One region of the Mesorhizobium ciceri biovar biserrulae genome, then DNA from elsewhere that is predicted to be linked to it. Evidence: predicted binding sites of a transcription regulator. Region 1 holds the regulator's gene; each other region holds the start of a gene.
The links. The regulator LexA, encoded in region 1, represses DNA repair genes until DNA is damaged. The targets are predictions, from matches to a motif close to TGTTCNNNNTGTGTTCNG.

Region 1 (4,448 bases):
CGCTGCTGATGCCTTTCGGATTGGATTGGCCAGCTCTCTACCTGATGGGCAAGGGCCTGACGATGATGATCGCCATATCGGGCTGGATCTCCGAGCGTTCGCCTGTCGATGGGGTCGGGTTGATTTCGCAGCAGTCGGTCCTGCTGGTGGCCATTGCCCTGGTCATCGCGACGATGGCGACGACATGGCTGCGGCTCGCGGCTCTGCCATTCGCGTTGGCAGGCTTGCTGACCGTCTCGGATACGCGCACGCCCGATGTGCTGATCTCAGAAGACGCCCGGCTGGTGGCGTTGCCGATCGGTGGCGGTGAGCTTGCCGTCAGCCGGCAACGGCCGAACGAATTCACCGTCGACAACTGGAAACGCGCGCTGACATCGGAAACCATCGTCGTTCCGGAAGTGTTCGACAACAGCGATGGGCAATTCGACGTCGCGGATGCCGTTGAGCTACCGCCGGGATCGCCGTTCTATTGCTCCTCAGGCGTTTGCGTGGCCAGGCACATGTCCGGTGCGATCATTGCCTATGTCGAGGACCGCAAGGACACCTGGAAAGCCTGCGGCTTCGCCGAACTGATCGTCGTCAAGGACGCCACCGCCTATGACGCCTGTCACAACCCGCTGGTTCTCGTCATCACCAAGCGGCAACTGGCTCGCAAAGGCAGTGCCGCGGTCTTCTTCGATCGCCAATCGGCGACCACGCCGGCGACGATCAGCTTCGCGGTGGACAGCCCATATCGGCCCTGGCACACGCAACGCAGATACTCTCGCGAGGCGAGGGGGCTGGCACCCTTCAAGAAACCCGAGAAGCCAGTGGTCAACCCACAGCCGTCTCAGTAGCGACGGATCAGGCCGACGAGCTTGCCTTGCACCTTGACCCTGTCCGGCCCGAAAATCCGTGTCTCATAGGCTGGATTGGCGGCTTCGAGGGCAATCGAGGCGCCCTTGCGGCGGAACCGCTTCAGCGTCGCTTCCTCTTCATCGACCAGCGCCACGATGATCTCGCCGGGGCTGGCCGTGTCGGCGTTACGGATGATAACGGTGTCGCCGTCGAAGATGCCGGCCTCGATCATCGAATCGCCCTTGACCTCCAGCGCATAGTGCGCGCCGCCCATGATCATGTCCGGCGGCACCGAAATCGAATGCGTCTGATGCTGGATGGCATCGATCGGCACGCCGGCGGCGATGCGACCCATGACCGGGATCGAAACGGCAGAGACCGCATCGTCGTCATTGCCGGGCGAAGGCATCCGCGAAGGCGCCGGCTTGATCTGCCGGCCAAGAGCACCACCCTGACCAAGACTGCCCTGGATGACGCTTGGCGAAAACTTCTTTGCCGCATTGAGGCCTGGCGCGATCGAGTCCGGCAGCCGCAGCACTTCCAGCGCGCGGGCCCGATTGGGCAGCCGGCGGATAAAGCCGCGCTCCTCAAGGGCCGTGATCAGCCGATGAATCCCGGATTTGGAGGCAAGGTCGAGCGCCTCCTTCATTTCGTCGAAGGATGGCGGAATGCCGCTCTCCTTCAGGCGTTCATGGATGAACATCAGCAGTTCATGTTGCTTGCGTGTCAGCATGGCGGCCCCCAGGTTCCCTGAAACCAGAATCGAAAAACAAACCCAGAACAAACACTATCTGTTCCAGTTGTGTTCTGCAACCGTTTAAAGTTTAATGAATTTGTTAAGGCTGCTGAAATTATTTGGCGCTTGCCAGCGGGTTACGATCGACGGGCGCCACCTTCGGCAATGCGCCTGCTCACATTGAAATTGTTATGGTTAATGACCTGTGGCTTATCCTCTACCAAAGCTTGGCATTATCTGTCGATCGACCTCGACAAGGGGCGATTGCAACCTTCGGGACGTTCGTTGGCCGTGAACGAAACGGAGCCAAAACGCCAACGTCAGTTGGGCATTTTGGCTGGAAATTCAGCTCTCCGTTATTTGCCAGGCAGTGAGGGCAGCGACGGCGGATCGCCGGGATCGGTGCGTCAGGTAACGGCTTCCTTGACGGCGAAACGCTGGTCCTTCCATGCACCCGTGCGCAGAATGTCTTCCAGAACCTCAACCGCCAGCCACACATCCTTGTAGCTGACATAGAGCGGCGTGAAGCCGAAACGGATGGTCGACGGTGCGCGGAAGTCACCGATCACCCCGCGCTCGATCAGCGCCCGCATGATTTGATAGCCGTGGACGTGAAGGAACGACACCTGGCTGCCGCGCCTGGTCGCGTCGCGGGTAGTCTCCAGCGCGAGACCGTAGGCGCCGCACTTGGCTTCGACGAGCTGGATGAACAGTTCTGTCTGCGCGACGCTCTTCTTTCGCAATGCCGCCATGTCGACGTCGCTCCAGATGGCAAGCGCGCCTTTGAGCGCCCGCATCGACAGGACCGGTTGCGTACCGCACAGAAAACGGCGGATGCCGGTGCCGGCAACATAACCCCGTTCGAAGGCAAAGGGCCGCGCATGGCCCCACCAGCCGCTGAGCGGCTGGCTGATATCGCCGTGGTGGCGCTGCGCGGCATAGATGAAGGCCGGCGCGCCCGGACCGCCGTTGAGGTACTTGTACGTGCAGCCGACAGCGAAATCGGCATTTGCCTGATCGAGCTCGACGGGCAGGGCGCCGGCGGTGTGGCAGAGATCCCAGACGATCAGCGCTCCGGCCGTATGAGCCCTGCGCGTCAGCGCCGCCATGTCGCGCAGTTCACCCGATTTGTAATTGACGTGGTTGACCAGCACCACCGCCACGTTTTCGTCGATCAGCTCTTCGATGGTCGGCGCGTCGACGCCCGCGAGGCGCAGCAGGACGCCATCCCGGGTCGAGGCCACGCCTTCGGCGATGTACAGGTCGGTGGGAAAACTGTCACCTTCGGCGACGATGGCTGACCGGCCGGGCCGCATCTCCATCGCTGCGTGCAGCACCTTGTAGATGTTGGTCGATGTCGTGTCGCAGACAACGGTCTGGCCGACCGCGGCTCCTATCAGGCGTCCGAGCTGGTCGCCGAGTTCGATCGGCATCTCGAACCATCCGGCCGTGTTCCAGGCTCGGATAAGATCTCGGGCCCATTCCTGCGTCGCCGCCTGCTGCAGCTCGCCGAAAACGGCATGAGATGCTGCCCCCAGTGAATTGCCGTCAAGATAGATCACCCCCTCCGGCAGAATGAAACGGTCGCGCATGGCCCGCAGCGGATCCGTGGCATCCATCGCTTCGACTGCGGCGAGATCAGGAATTCCACTCATGGTCAGTCCCCGGTTGTTCGCGAAGGGTTTCCGCCACAGAGCGTCCCTTCAGTGAGCCTGTTCTCATTTCGATGATGTCAGAGCCGGGTGCGGACCGTCCACAGCTCCGGAAACAGCACGACCTCGAGCATTTTCTTCAGATACGAAGCGCCCGACGTGCCGCCGGTGCCGCGCTTCAGACCGATGATTCGCTCCACCGTGGTGACGTGGTTGAAGCGCCAGCGGCGGAAATAATCCTCGAAGTCGACCAGCTTCTCGGCCAGTTCGTAGAACATCCAGTAGCGCTGCGGATCGCGGTAGATAGCCTGCCAGGCGACCAGGACCTCTTCATTCTCGGTTCGCGTCTCACGCCAGTCCGTGCGCCTGGCATCGGCACCGATGTCGAATCCGTGGCGCGCCAAAAGCAGCAGCGCTTCGTCGTAGAGCGATGGCTCGGCCAGGATGGCTTCCAGCTTTCCGCTGAGGTCAGGCCGATGCTTGTGAGGGCCGAGCATGGCCAGGTTGCGGTTGCCGGCCATGAACTCGATGGCGCGATACTGCCAGGACTGAAAACCCGAGGACTGGCCGAGCGCGTCGCGAAACTCGGTATATTCGCTGGGCGTCATCGTCCGCAGCACATCCCAGGCATTGTTCAGCTGCTCGAAGATGCGCGCGACTCGCGACAGCATCTTGAAGCTCGGCTCGAGCCGGTCGGCGCGGATCGAGCGGATCGCGGCGCCAATCTCGTGCAAAGCGAGCTTCATCCACAGTTCCGAGGTCTGGTGCTGGATGATGAACAGCATCTCGTCATGCGCCGACGACAGCGGCGTCTGCGCCTCCAGCACTTTCTCCAGGTGCAGATAGTCGCTGTACGACATGCGCTCGTTGAACGACATCTGTGCGCCTTCGGACGCCGGATCGTAGGGCTCGCTCAATTGACTTTCTCCGTGCGCAGCCGGAAGCGCTGGATCTTGCCGGTCTGGGTCTTGGGCAAAGCAGCAATGAATTTCACCGATCGCGGGTATTTGTAGGGCGCGATCGTCGCCTTGACATGGTCCTGCAGGCGCTTGGTGGTCAATGCGTCAGGCGCCGCGCCCTGCACCAGCACGACATGCGCCTCGACGATCTGGCCGCGCTCGGCGTCCTCGGCGCCGATCACCGCGCATTCGGCGACGTCGGGATGTGACAGAAGTGCGGCCTCGACCTCGGGGCCGGCAATGTTGTAGCCGGCGCTGATGATC
Region 2 (4,448 bases), 410 kb from region 1:
ATCCGCAAACTGTTCGGCGGCAAGGGCATCTATTTCGACGGCGTCATCGTCGCCATCGTGCTGCGCAGCGAATTGCTGTTGAAGGCCGACGAGCAAAGCGCCCCCGAGTTCGAGGCCGCCGGCTGCACGCAATGGACCTATACCGGCTCGCGCCACGGCAAGCTGGTCGCCATGCCCTACTGGAGCGTTCCCGACAGCGCGTTCGATGATCCCGAGGAGATGGCGGCCTGGGCACGCCGGGCGTATGAGGCGGGGCGGCGGGCGGGGAAGTGACGCCAGCCTTCTTGGCACAGCGGAGGGACAGCACCCCCCTCTGTCCCGCCGACCTTGGAGGCCGTGCCCTACAATGCCCTGGCTATCCTCGCCGCCAGCCGTGCATTGTTTTCCACCAGCGCGATGTTGGTCTTGAGGCTCCTGCCGCCGGTCAGTTCGAGGATTTTTCCCAGCAGGAACGGCGTCACCGCCTTGCCGGTCACGTTGAGCGCTTCGGCGGCCTTCTGCGCGGCGTCGATATAGCCCGCCATCTCCGCAGCCGGGATTTCCTGGTTTTCCGGCACAGGATTGGCAATCAGCATGCCGCCAGCAAGCCCAAGTGCTGCCCTCGTCTGGTAGAAATGCGCGATCTCTTCCGGCTCGTGCAAGGTCAGCGGCGCGCGGAACGGCGATTGCCTGGACCAGAAGGCCGGCATCGTCTCGCAGCCATGGCCGATCACCGGCACGCCGCGCGTTTCCAGCACCTCCAGCGTCTTTTCGATGTCGAGGATGGCCTTGGCACCAGCTGAGACGACAATCACCGGGGTGCGCGCCAGCTCGTCGAGATCGGCGGAAATGTCAAAGCTCTTTTCGGCGCCCTTGTGCACACCGCCGATGCCGCCGGTGGCGAACACTTTTATGCCGACAATATGCGCCGCGATCATGGTGGCGGCGACCGTGGTGCCGCCGGTGCGCCCTTGCGCCACCGCAAAACCGAGATCGGCGCGCGACAGTTTCATGGCGTCGCCCGTCATCGCCAGCGATTCGCGCTCGCCGTCCGAAAGCCCGATCTTGATGCGGCCGCCAACCACGGCGATCGTCGCCGGCACGGCGCCGCCATCGCTGATGATCTTTTCGACATCGGCCGCCATGGCGCCATTGTCGGGGTAGGGCATGCCATGGGTGATGATGGTGCTTTCCAGCGCCACCACCGGCCGGCCGTCGGCCAGGGCCTGCGCCACCGGCGCGTGGATGTCGATGAAGGGGCGGGCGGTCTCAGGGGTCATGAAGGTCTCCTATCCGGAATGCGGCGCGTCCGTCGGACGCTCGGCAACATCGCGGCACTATGAATTCGCCGGTCTCATGCCACTTCCCTGGCATCCGGCACAAGAGCCAACGCTTCCGCGAAGCTCGCCGCGGTGAACTCCGGAACGGCGGCGGCGCTTTCGATGGCAAGCGTCGCCCCGGCAATGCCTTCGCGCAGAGCTGCCCGCAGCGGCAGTCCGCGCAGCAAGGCAGCGACCGTTGCGCCCGCCAGCGCATCGCCGGCGCCGGTGACGTCGGCGACCTTTCTTGGTGGCGGCGGCAGGATAGAGAAGGCGCCGGCTTCATCGAAGCCCAGCATGGGCCCGCCGCCTGCCGTCACCACGCCGCTGACGAGGCCGCTGCATCGCAACCCGTCGACCACCTCGCGCTCCGTGGCATTCGCGGCGACGCCGGCCAGCGCCATGGCCTCGCGCCGGTTCATGAAGACCAGCGAAAGCTCCTTCAGCACCGGTAGCAACCGCACCACCTTGGCCGGCGAAATGGCAATCGCGAAAACCGGCTTGCCCGCGGCGAGCGCGACCAGCCGTTCCAGCGCCGTCGTCGGCAGATTGGCGTCGCAGAAGACGGCATCTGCGGCAGCGATCACCTCCCGCACCCTGGAGCGCCTGATCTGCTTGGGAAACGCCAGGTCGTAGAGCGCCATGTCGGCAAAGCCGACGATCAGTTCGCCTTCGCTGTCGATCAGCGCCGTGTAGCTCGGCGTCGTGCGGTCGAGGAAAACCGCCGACAGGTCGGCAATGCCTGCCCCGGCGATGGCTCGCGAAACGGTGTCGGCAGCGGCATCGCCGCCGCGAACCGACATCAGCGACGCGGAGACGCCGCGCCGCACGGCACTGCGCAAGGCGTTGAAGACGCCGCCGCCGACATCCTCGCGCATCGTGCCCGGATTGGAGGCGGCGGGCACGTAGGCGCCGGACACCTGGCCGCGCCGGTCGATATGGGCGCCGCCTACGGCCAGTATTTTCGCGGATTTCAGCATGCCGGCGATATGACCTTTGTTATTCCAGCCGCACAAGCGCTAGGCTGTGCGACCGAGCTTCGCATGCAAGGCGGCGATTCGGCAGGTCGAAACAACCGAGCCGTCTGGCCCAACGTGCGGTGCATTCCCGATCGAATCCTTGGACAAAAAAAGAACAAATCCGGATATTGCTTGTTTTTCAGTTATTTGGTCCCTCTTGCCAAATGAGAACAAAAAAGGTACAAATAGGCAGGGATTACGGATTGTCCGGCCTTCATTGACGACCAAGGGGTGATGTATCATGGCTCAGAATTCTTTGCGGCTGGTAGAGGACAAGGCAGTGGACAAATCAAAGGCTCTGGATGCGGCGCTGTCGCAGATCGAGCGGGCTTTCGGCAAGGGCTCGATCATGCGGCTCGGCGCCAACGAGCAGGTCGTCGAGATCGAAACGGTGCCGACCGGCTCGCTTGGCCTCGACATCGCGCTTGGCGTCGGTGGCCTGCCGCGCGGCCGCATCATCGAGATCTACGGGCCGGAAAGCTCGGGCAAGACGACGCTGGCCCTGCACACCGTGGCCGAAGCCCAGAAGAAGGGCGGCATCTGCGCTTTCGTCGATGCCGAGCACGCGCTTGACCCGGTCTATGCCCGCAAGCTTGGCGTCGATCTCGAAAACCTGCTGATTTCGCAGCCCGACACCGGTGAGCAGGCGCTGGAAATCTGCGACACGCTGGTGCGCTCCGGCGCCATCGACGTGCTGGTGGTCGATTCGGTCGCGGCGCTGACGCCACGTGCCGAAATCGAAGGCGAGATGGGTGATTCGCTGCCCGGCCTGCAGGCCCGCCTGATGAGCCAGGCGCTGCGCAAGCTGACCGCCTCGATCTCGCGCTCCAACACCATGGTCATCTTCATCAACCAGATCCGCATGAAGATCGGCGTCATGTTCGGTTCGCCCGAGACGACGACCGGCGGCAACGCGCTGAAATTCTACGCATCGGTGCGCCTCGACATCCGCCGCATCGGCTCGGTCAAGGACCGCGACGAAGTCGTCGGCAACCAGACCCGCGTCAAGGTGGTCAAGAACAAGCTGGCGCCGCCCTTCAAGGTGGTCGAGTTCGACATCATGTATGGTGAAGGCGTGTCCAAGACCGGCGAACTGGTCGATCTCGGCGTCAAGGCCGGCGTGGTCGAGAAGTCGGGCGCCTGGTTCTCCTACAATTCGCAGCGTCTCGGCCAAGGCCGCGAGAATGCCAAACTGTTCCTGCGCGACAATCCCGACACCGCACGCGAGATCGAGCTGGCGCTCCGACAGAATGCCGGGCTGATCGCCGAAAAGTTCCTTGAGAATGGCGGCTCCGAAGGTGGCGACGACGGGTTCGAGGAGGAATCCGGCGCGATGTGACAACTCGCGAGGTCGGCCGGAGTTCGGCCATAATCGCATTCTATTATCTCGGGCTTAAGTAATCGAGTTCCGCGTTAATGCGTTTTGAAACCGCCGGCCCAGTGCCGGCGGTTTTGCGTTTCGGCGGCGAAAACAGGCCGGTTCGAACGGCCGGCAAAGGCCGTGGATTGGACCAATTCCGTGTTTCTGGACAGGGTGAAGCGCGGCGGCTAAAAGGCCAAGTCCTAATCTTCTAAAACGCAGAGCCCATTTCCGCCGGTTTGCCGGCGGCCCTTCCGAAAAGGCAGCATTCATGAGTGGCGTGAACGAAATCCGGTCGACATTTCTCGACTACTTCCGCAAGGAGGGGCACGAGATCGTCGCGTCGAGTCCGCTGGTGCCGCGCAACGACCCGACGCTGATGTTCACCAACGCCGGCATGGTACAGTTCAAGAACGTCTTCACCGGCCTGGAGAAGCGGCCCTATTCGCGCGCCTCGACCGCCCAGAAGAGCGTTCGCGCCGGCGGCAAGCACAACGATCTCGACAATGTCGGCTACACCGCGCGTCATCTGACGTTCTTCGAGATGCTCGGCAACTTCTCCTTCGGCGACTATTTCAAGGAGCGCGCCATCGAGCTTGCCTGGAACCTGATCACCAGGGAATTCGGGCTGAGCAAGGACAAGCTGCTGGTCACCGTCTATCACACGGACGACGAGGCGGCCGGCTTCTGGAAGAAGATCGCCGGTTTTTCCGACGACCGCATCATTCGCATCGCGACCTCGGACAATTTCTGGGCGATGGGCGACACCGG
Region 3 (4,448 bases), 1.2 Mb from region 1:
CCGAAGACCGGCGAGTACCGGCTGGCCAAGGACTGAGCACCATTTCGCAGACCATTGTGGACACCGACATCGGGTCGCGTAGCTGGCACGCGCACGCCAAGATCAATCTTGCGCTGCATGTCACCGGCAGGCGACCTGACGGCTATCATCTGATCGAAAGCCTGGCGGTGTTCACGCGGTTTGGCGACAGGATCGAAATCGCGCCCGCCGACATCGATGAATTTACCGTGTCCGGCCGCTACGCCCCGGCCGTTCCTCTCGACGCCAGCAATCTGGTGCCTAGGGCGCGCGATGCCCTGCGACAGGCGGTCGGGCACGAGAGAACACCGCCGGTCGCTATCCGGCTGGAAAAGAACCTGCCGGTCGCCTCCGGCGTCGGCGGCGGTTCGAGCGACGCGGCGACCGTGCTGCGCGGGCTGGTGGAGACATGGGGCCTGGATATCGACGGCGCAGAGCTGGCGCGGATCGGCATTTCGCTCGGCGCCGATGTGCCGATGTGCCTGGCGGCAAAGCCGCTGGTCGCGCGCGGCATCGGAGATGAACTGTCGATGGTGCCGGATTTTTCGGCGCTTGGCCTGGTGCTGGTCAATCCGGGCACCCCGGTCTCGACGGCGGACGTCTTTGCGGCGCTTTCCCGGCGCGACAACGAGGCCTTGCCGCCGCTGCCGCGCAGCATCGATTTTCATAGCCTGCGCAACTGGCTGGAGATCACCCGCAACGATCTCGAGCCCGCCGCGCTGGCGATGCAGCCGGCTATCGGCAGGGCGCTTTCCTGGCTGAACAAGGCCGGATCGGGTTTTTCACGGATGTCCGGGTCCGGCGCCACCTGCTTCGGCCTGTTCGAGACCGGCAATGTCGCCAAGCGCGCCGCCGCCGAAATCCGCGGCCGCCAGCCCGACTGGTTCGTCGCGGCGACGCGCAGCATCGCATCGGAGGTATCTGATGGCCAGAATTGACGAGAGCCGCTCCTTCATTCCCGTGCGCATCGCGGTGCTGACCGTTTCAGATACGCGCAGCCTCGCCGACGACAAATCCGGCCAGACCCTGGCCGACCGCATCACCGAGGCCGGCCATATGCTGGCGGCCCGCGATATCGTCACCGACGATCGGGAAAAAATCCGCGACACGGTTCTGGCGTGGTCGCGGGACAAGAATATCGATGTCGTCATCACCACCGGCGGCACCGGCTTCACCGGGCGTGACGTGACGCCGGACGCGCTGGAGCCGATCTTCGAAAAGCGCATGGATGGCTTTTCGGAAGTGTTCCACCGGATCTCCTACGACAAGATCGGCACCTCGACGATCCAGAGCCGGGCGACCGGCGGCGTCGTCAACGCCACCTTCGTCTTCGTGCTGCCGGGTTCGCCAGGCGCCTGCAAGGACGCGTGGGACGGCATCCTGAAGGCACAGCTCGACTACCGGCATATGCCGTGCAACTTCGTCGAGATCATGCCGCGCCTGGACGAGCATTTGCGGCGCGGCAAATCAGCTCCGTAAAGCCGAGGCAAGCGTCGCTCTCAGCGGATGACCGGTTCGCCATGAAACCGCCGGCGCGACGGCGGCGACACGCCGAAGCCGACTTCCATCATCAGTCGCGGCGTGCGTGCCGGCACGGTGCCCATATGGAAGCCAAAAGGGTCCTCGACGAAACCGAGACCGGCCTCGCCGGTCAGCGTCACCGGGCTCTGCTCGCCATAGACATCCAGGACCTGTTGCGCGGGGTGTCCAACCAGAAGCGTGAGCTGGTGCTTGAGGCTGCGGCGCTTGTGGCTGCCCCTGACATAGACATGCGGACCGGTGTCGGCGTCGACCGGCTTGAGGTAGAAGAAGAATTTCAGCATGCGCCAATCATCGAGGTCGAAATGATACTTGCCGAGCGAGGCGAGGTTCTTGTCGGCATCCGAAGCGGCACCGGTTGGAAAACTCCACCAGACGCGCGTCGTGATCAGTTTTGCCTGGCCGCCGAGATAGTGCGCGGCAATATCCAGAAGCAGCGGATCGCGCTGGATGGCAAGCGCCGCCGGGCAGTCGAGGATGCGCTCGAAAAAATGCCCGCTGAGCAGCGAGCGGCCAAGGCGTTTCTCGGCCTCGGCATGTTCCCCCGGCATGAATTCGAGACGGCGGTCGAAATTGCCGAAGCAAGGCGTGCGCCCGGCGAAGTCGGCGATCTCTTCATGGATATCAGGCGGCAGGACCAGGCCTGAGAACAGCCCGTCGGAGCGCAACGCATCGACGACCGCTCCCCGTTCGACACCGGCAAACATCGTATCCCCGGCATTGGCGACCGGGCGGGCGCGTTTTGCGCCCAGCCAATGCATGCGGCGTCCAGGCATTGTGCGCGCCAGCACGAACATCGGCAGCCAGGCGGGGTTTTCGCGCAGGTCCTTGAGATAGGTCGGAATGCGCACCGCGATGCGTCGCAACAGACTGCCGTCGCGCGCAATAGCCTCGAGACTGGCCGCGCCGGATGTGTCGGGGGTTGAAAGCTTCATTGGGTCCTCGGCTATGAGAGCACCACCGATGCCGCATCGGTGCTCGCCACTCGGCATGTCCCAAACCCAATTCCCGCTTGAACGGAAGCTAACCCCGCGTCAGATTTTGTGCAATGCACAATGGCCTGAGCAGTTGCAAAAAATCATGTCGAGGAGCGGCGTTCCTGCTTGGCGGGCGCCATCCAGATCTCGGCGTCGAGCCGCTTCGTTGCGAGGCCGCGGGCGATGGCCTCAGCACTGCCGGCACTCTTGGCCGCGGCCGCCGCCTGACGCTTGCTGATCAGCAATCCGTCGGCCAGGGCGCGGTTTCCCGAAAAGACCCGTGCCAGGAATGGCGTGCGGCTGGCCCGCGTGCGCGAAAATCGTGCGGCCATGGTCTGCCTGGCCGTATGCGCGACAACCTCATCGATCCAGCCCTCCACCAACCGCGCGCCCGGTTCCAGGAGCAGCAACCAATCCCCCTTGGCCTGGCGGATGCCGGCAGCGACACCGCCGGTCACGTACTGACAGCCGGCATGCTCGGCCACACGATGCGTCTGGTCGGTGGAGCCTGTGTCGCAGACGATGACTTCACGCACCACGCCTTCGACCGCGCCGCCAATCAGCGAGGCGAGCGTGCGGGCGAGGCCCTCCTCGTCATTGCGGGTTTCGATGAGAACACTGAGCATCCTTAGCCGAATAGCGGAAAGCGCCGGACAGCGCCAGTTTTGCATCGCACCATAGAAAGTTCTTGCTTTGTTCTCATCGATGAAATAGGAATAATTTCATGAACAGAGCGATTCGACACAACACGGACAGTCCCTGGGAGCGGGCGAAAATGGAACAGATCGTGCGCGCCGACATTGCAGCTTTCGGAGCAGGAAGAGCCGAGATGGCCAATGCGATGGTCGAGCAGAGCGGCATGCGTGTCCGCCCGGACCGCAACCGCGGCAGGTCGGCCGGCATCAACCCGTCCGGCCGATTCGAGCCAGTCAGCCGGCACGTGTTCGACGATGGCTGGAATTCGCTGGAAGAACTGCCCCCCTTCAAGACCGAAGTGCAGGTCGAGAAGCCGCGCACCATCATCACCCGCAACGAATCGCCCGACATTTCCTTCGACCGTTCCATCAACCCTTATCGCGGCTGCGAGCATGGCTGCGTCTATTGCTTTGCCCGCCCGACGCACGCGTTCATGGGCCTGTCGCCGGGTCTGGATTTCGAATCGAAGCTGTTCGCCAAACCTGATGCGGCGCGCTTGCTCGACAAGGAGCTTTCGAAGGACAGCTATCAGCCGCGCACCATCGCCATCGGCACCAACACCGACCCCTACCAGCCGATCGAGAAGCAATACCGGATCATGCGCGAAATCCTCGAAGTGCTGGAAGCGCGCGGCCATCCGGTCGGCATCGTGACAAAGTCCGCCCTGGTGACGCGCGATATCGATATCCTGTCGCGCATGGCCGAACGAGGGCTCGCCAAGGTGGCGCTGTCGGTGACGACGCTCGACCGCATGCTGGCGCGCACCATGGAGCCGCGCGCGTCGACGCCGACCAAGCGGCTGGAAGCGATCCGGCAGCTTTCGGATGCCGGCATTCCGGCGTCGGTCATGGTGGCTCCGATCATTCCGGGCCTGACCGATCCGGAGATGGAACGCATCCTCGATTCGGCACGTGCGGCCGGCGCGCGCGAGGCGGGTTATGTGATCCTGCGGCTGCCGCTGGAGGTCAGCCCGATCTTCAAGGACTGGCTGCTGCGCCATTATCCCGACCGTTACCGCCATGTGATGTCGCTTGTCCGCTCCATGCGTGACGGCAAGGACTACGATTCGGAATGGGGCAAGCGCATGAAGGGCGCCGGTCCCTATGCCTGGCAGATCGGCCGGCGCTTCGAGATCACAGCCAAGCGGCTTGGTCTCAATGCCGAACGGCGCACGCTGCGGACCGATCAGTTCGTTGCCGCCGGGAAAGACCAGGTGCA

Region 2: the regulator LexA is predicted to act here: its motif matches at 2,484-2,501, upstream of recA (recombinase RecA).
Region 3: the regulator LexA is predicted to act here: its motif matches at 3,218-3,235, upstream of A4R29_RS07840 (PA0069 family radical SAM protein).

The regions. Positions count from the first base shown of each region.
Region 1 covers NZ_CP015064.1:2,950,124-2,954,571, forward strand. Annotated here, with positions in the region: gene A4R29_RS13600 (ComEC/Rec2 family competence protein) at 1-836, shown strand, start outside; gene lexA (transcriptional repressor LexA) at 830-1,570, opposite strand; gene kynU (kynureninase) at 1,981-3,228, opposite strand; gene kynA (tryptophan 2,3-dioxygenase) at 3,306-4,142, opposite strand; gene A4R29_RS13620 (AMP-binding protein) at 4,139-4,448, opposite strand, start outside.
Region 2 covers NZ_CP015064.1:2,543,639-2,548,086, forward strand. Annotated here, with positions in the region: gene A4R29_RS11565 (TfoX/Sxy family protein) at 1-273, shown strand, start outside; gene A4R29_RS11570 (pseudouridine-5'-phosphate glycosidase) at 342-1,259, opposite strand; gene A4R29_RS11575 (carbohydrate kinase family protein) at 1,334-2,278, opposite strand; gene recA (recombinase RecA) at 2,559-3,656, shown strand; gene alaS (alanine--tRNA ligase) at 3,949-4,448, shown strand, end outside.
Region 3 covers NZ_CP015064.1:1,768,589-1,773,036, reverse strand. Annotated here, with positions in the region: gene A4R29_RS07865 (membrane protein) at 1-36, shown strand, start outside; gene A4R29_RS07860 (4-(cytidine 5'-diphospho)-2-C-methyl-D-erythritol kinase) at 57-956, shown strand; gene moaB (molybdenum cofactor biosynthesis protein B) at 943-1,497, shown strand; gene A4R29_RS07850 (hypothetical protein) at 1,518-2,492, opposite strand; gene A4R29_RS07845 (glycosyltransferase) at 2,636-3,160, opposite strand; gene A4R29_RS07840 (PA0069 family radical SAM protein) at 3,310-4,448, shown strand, end outside.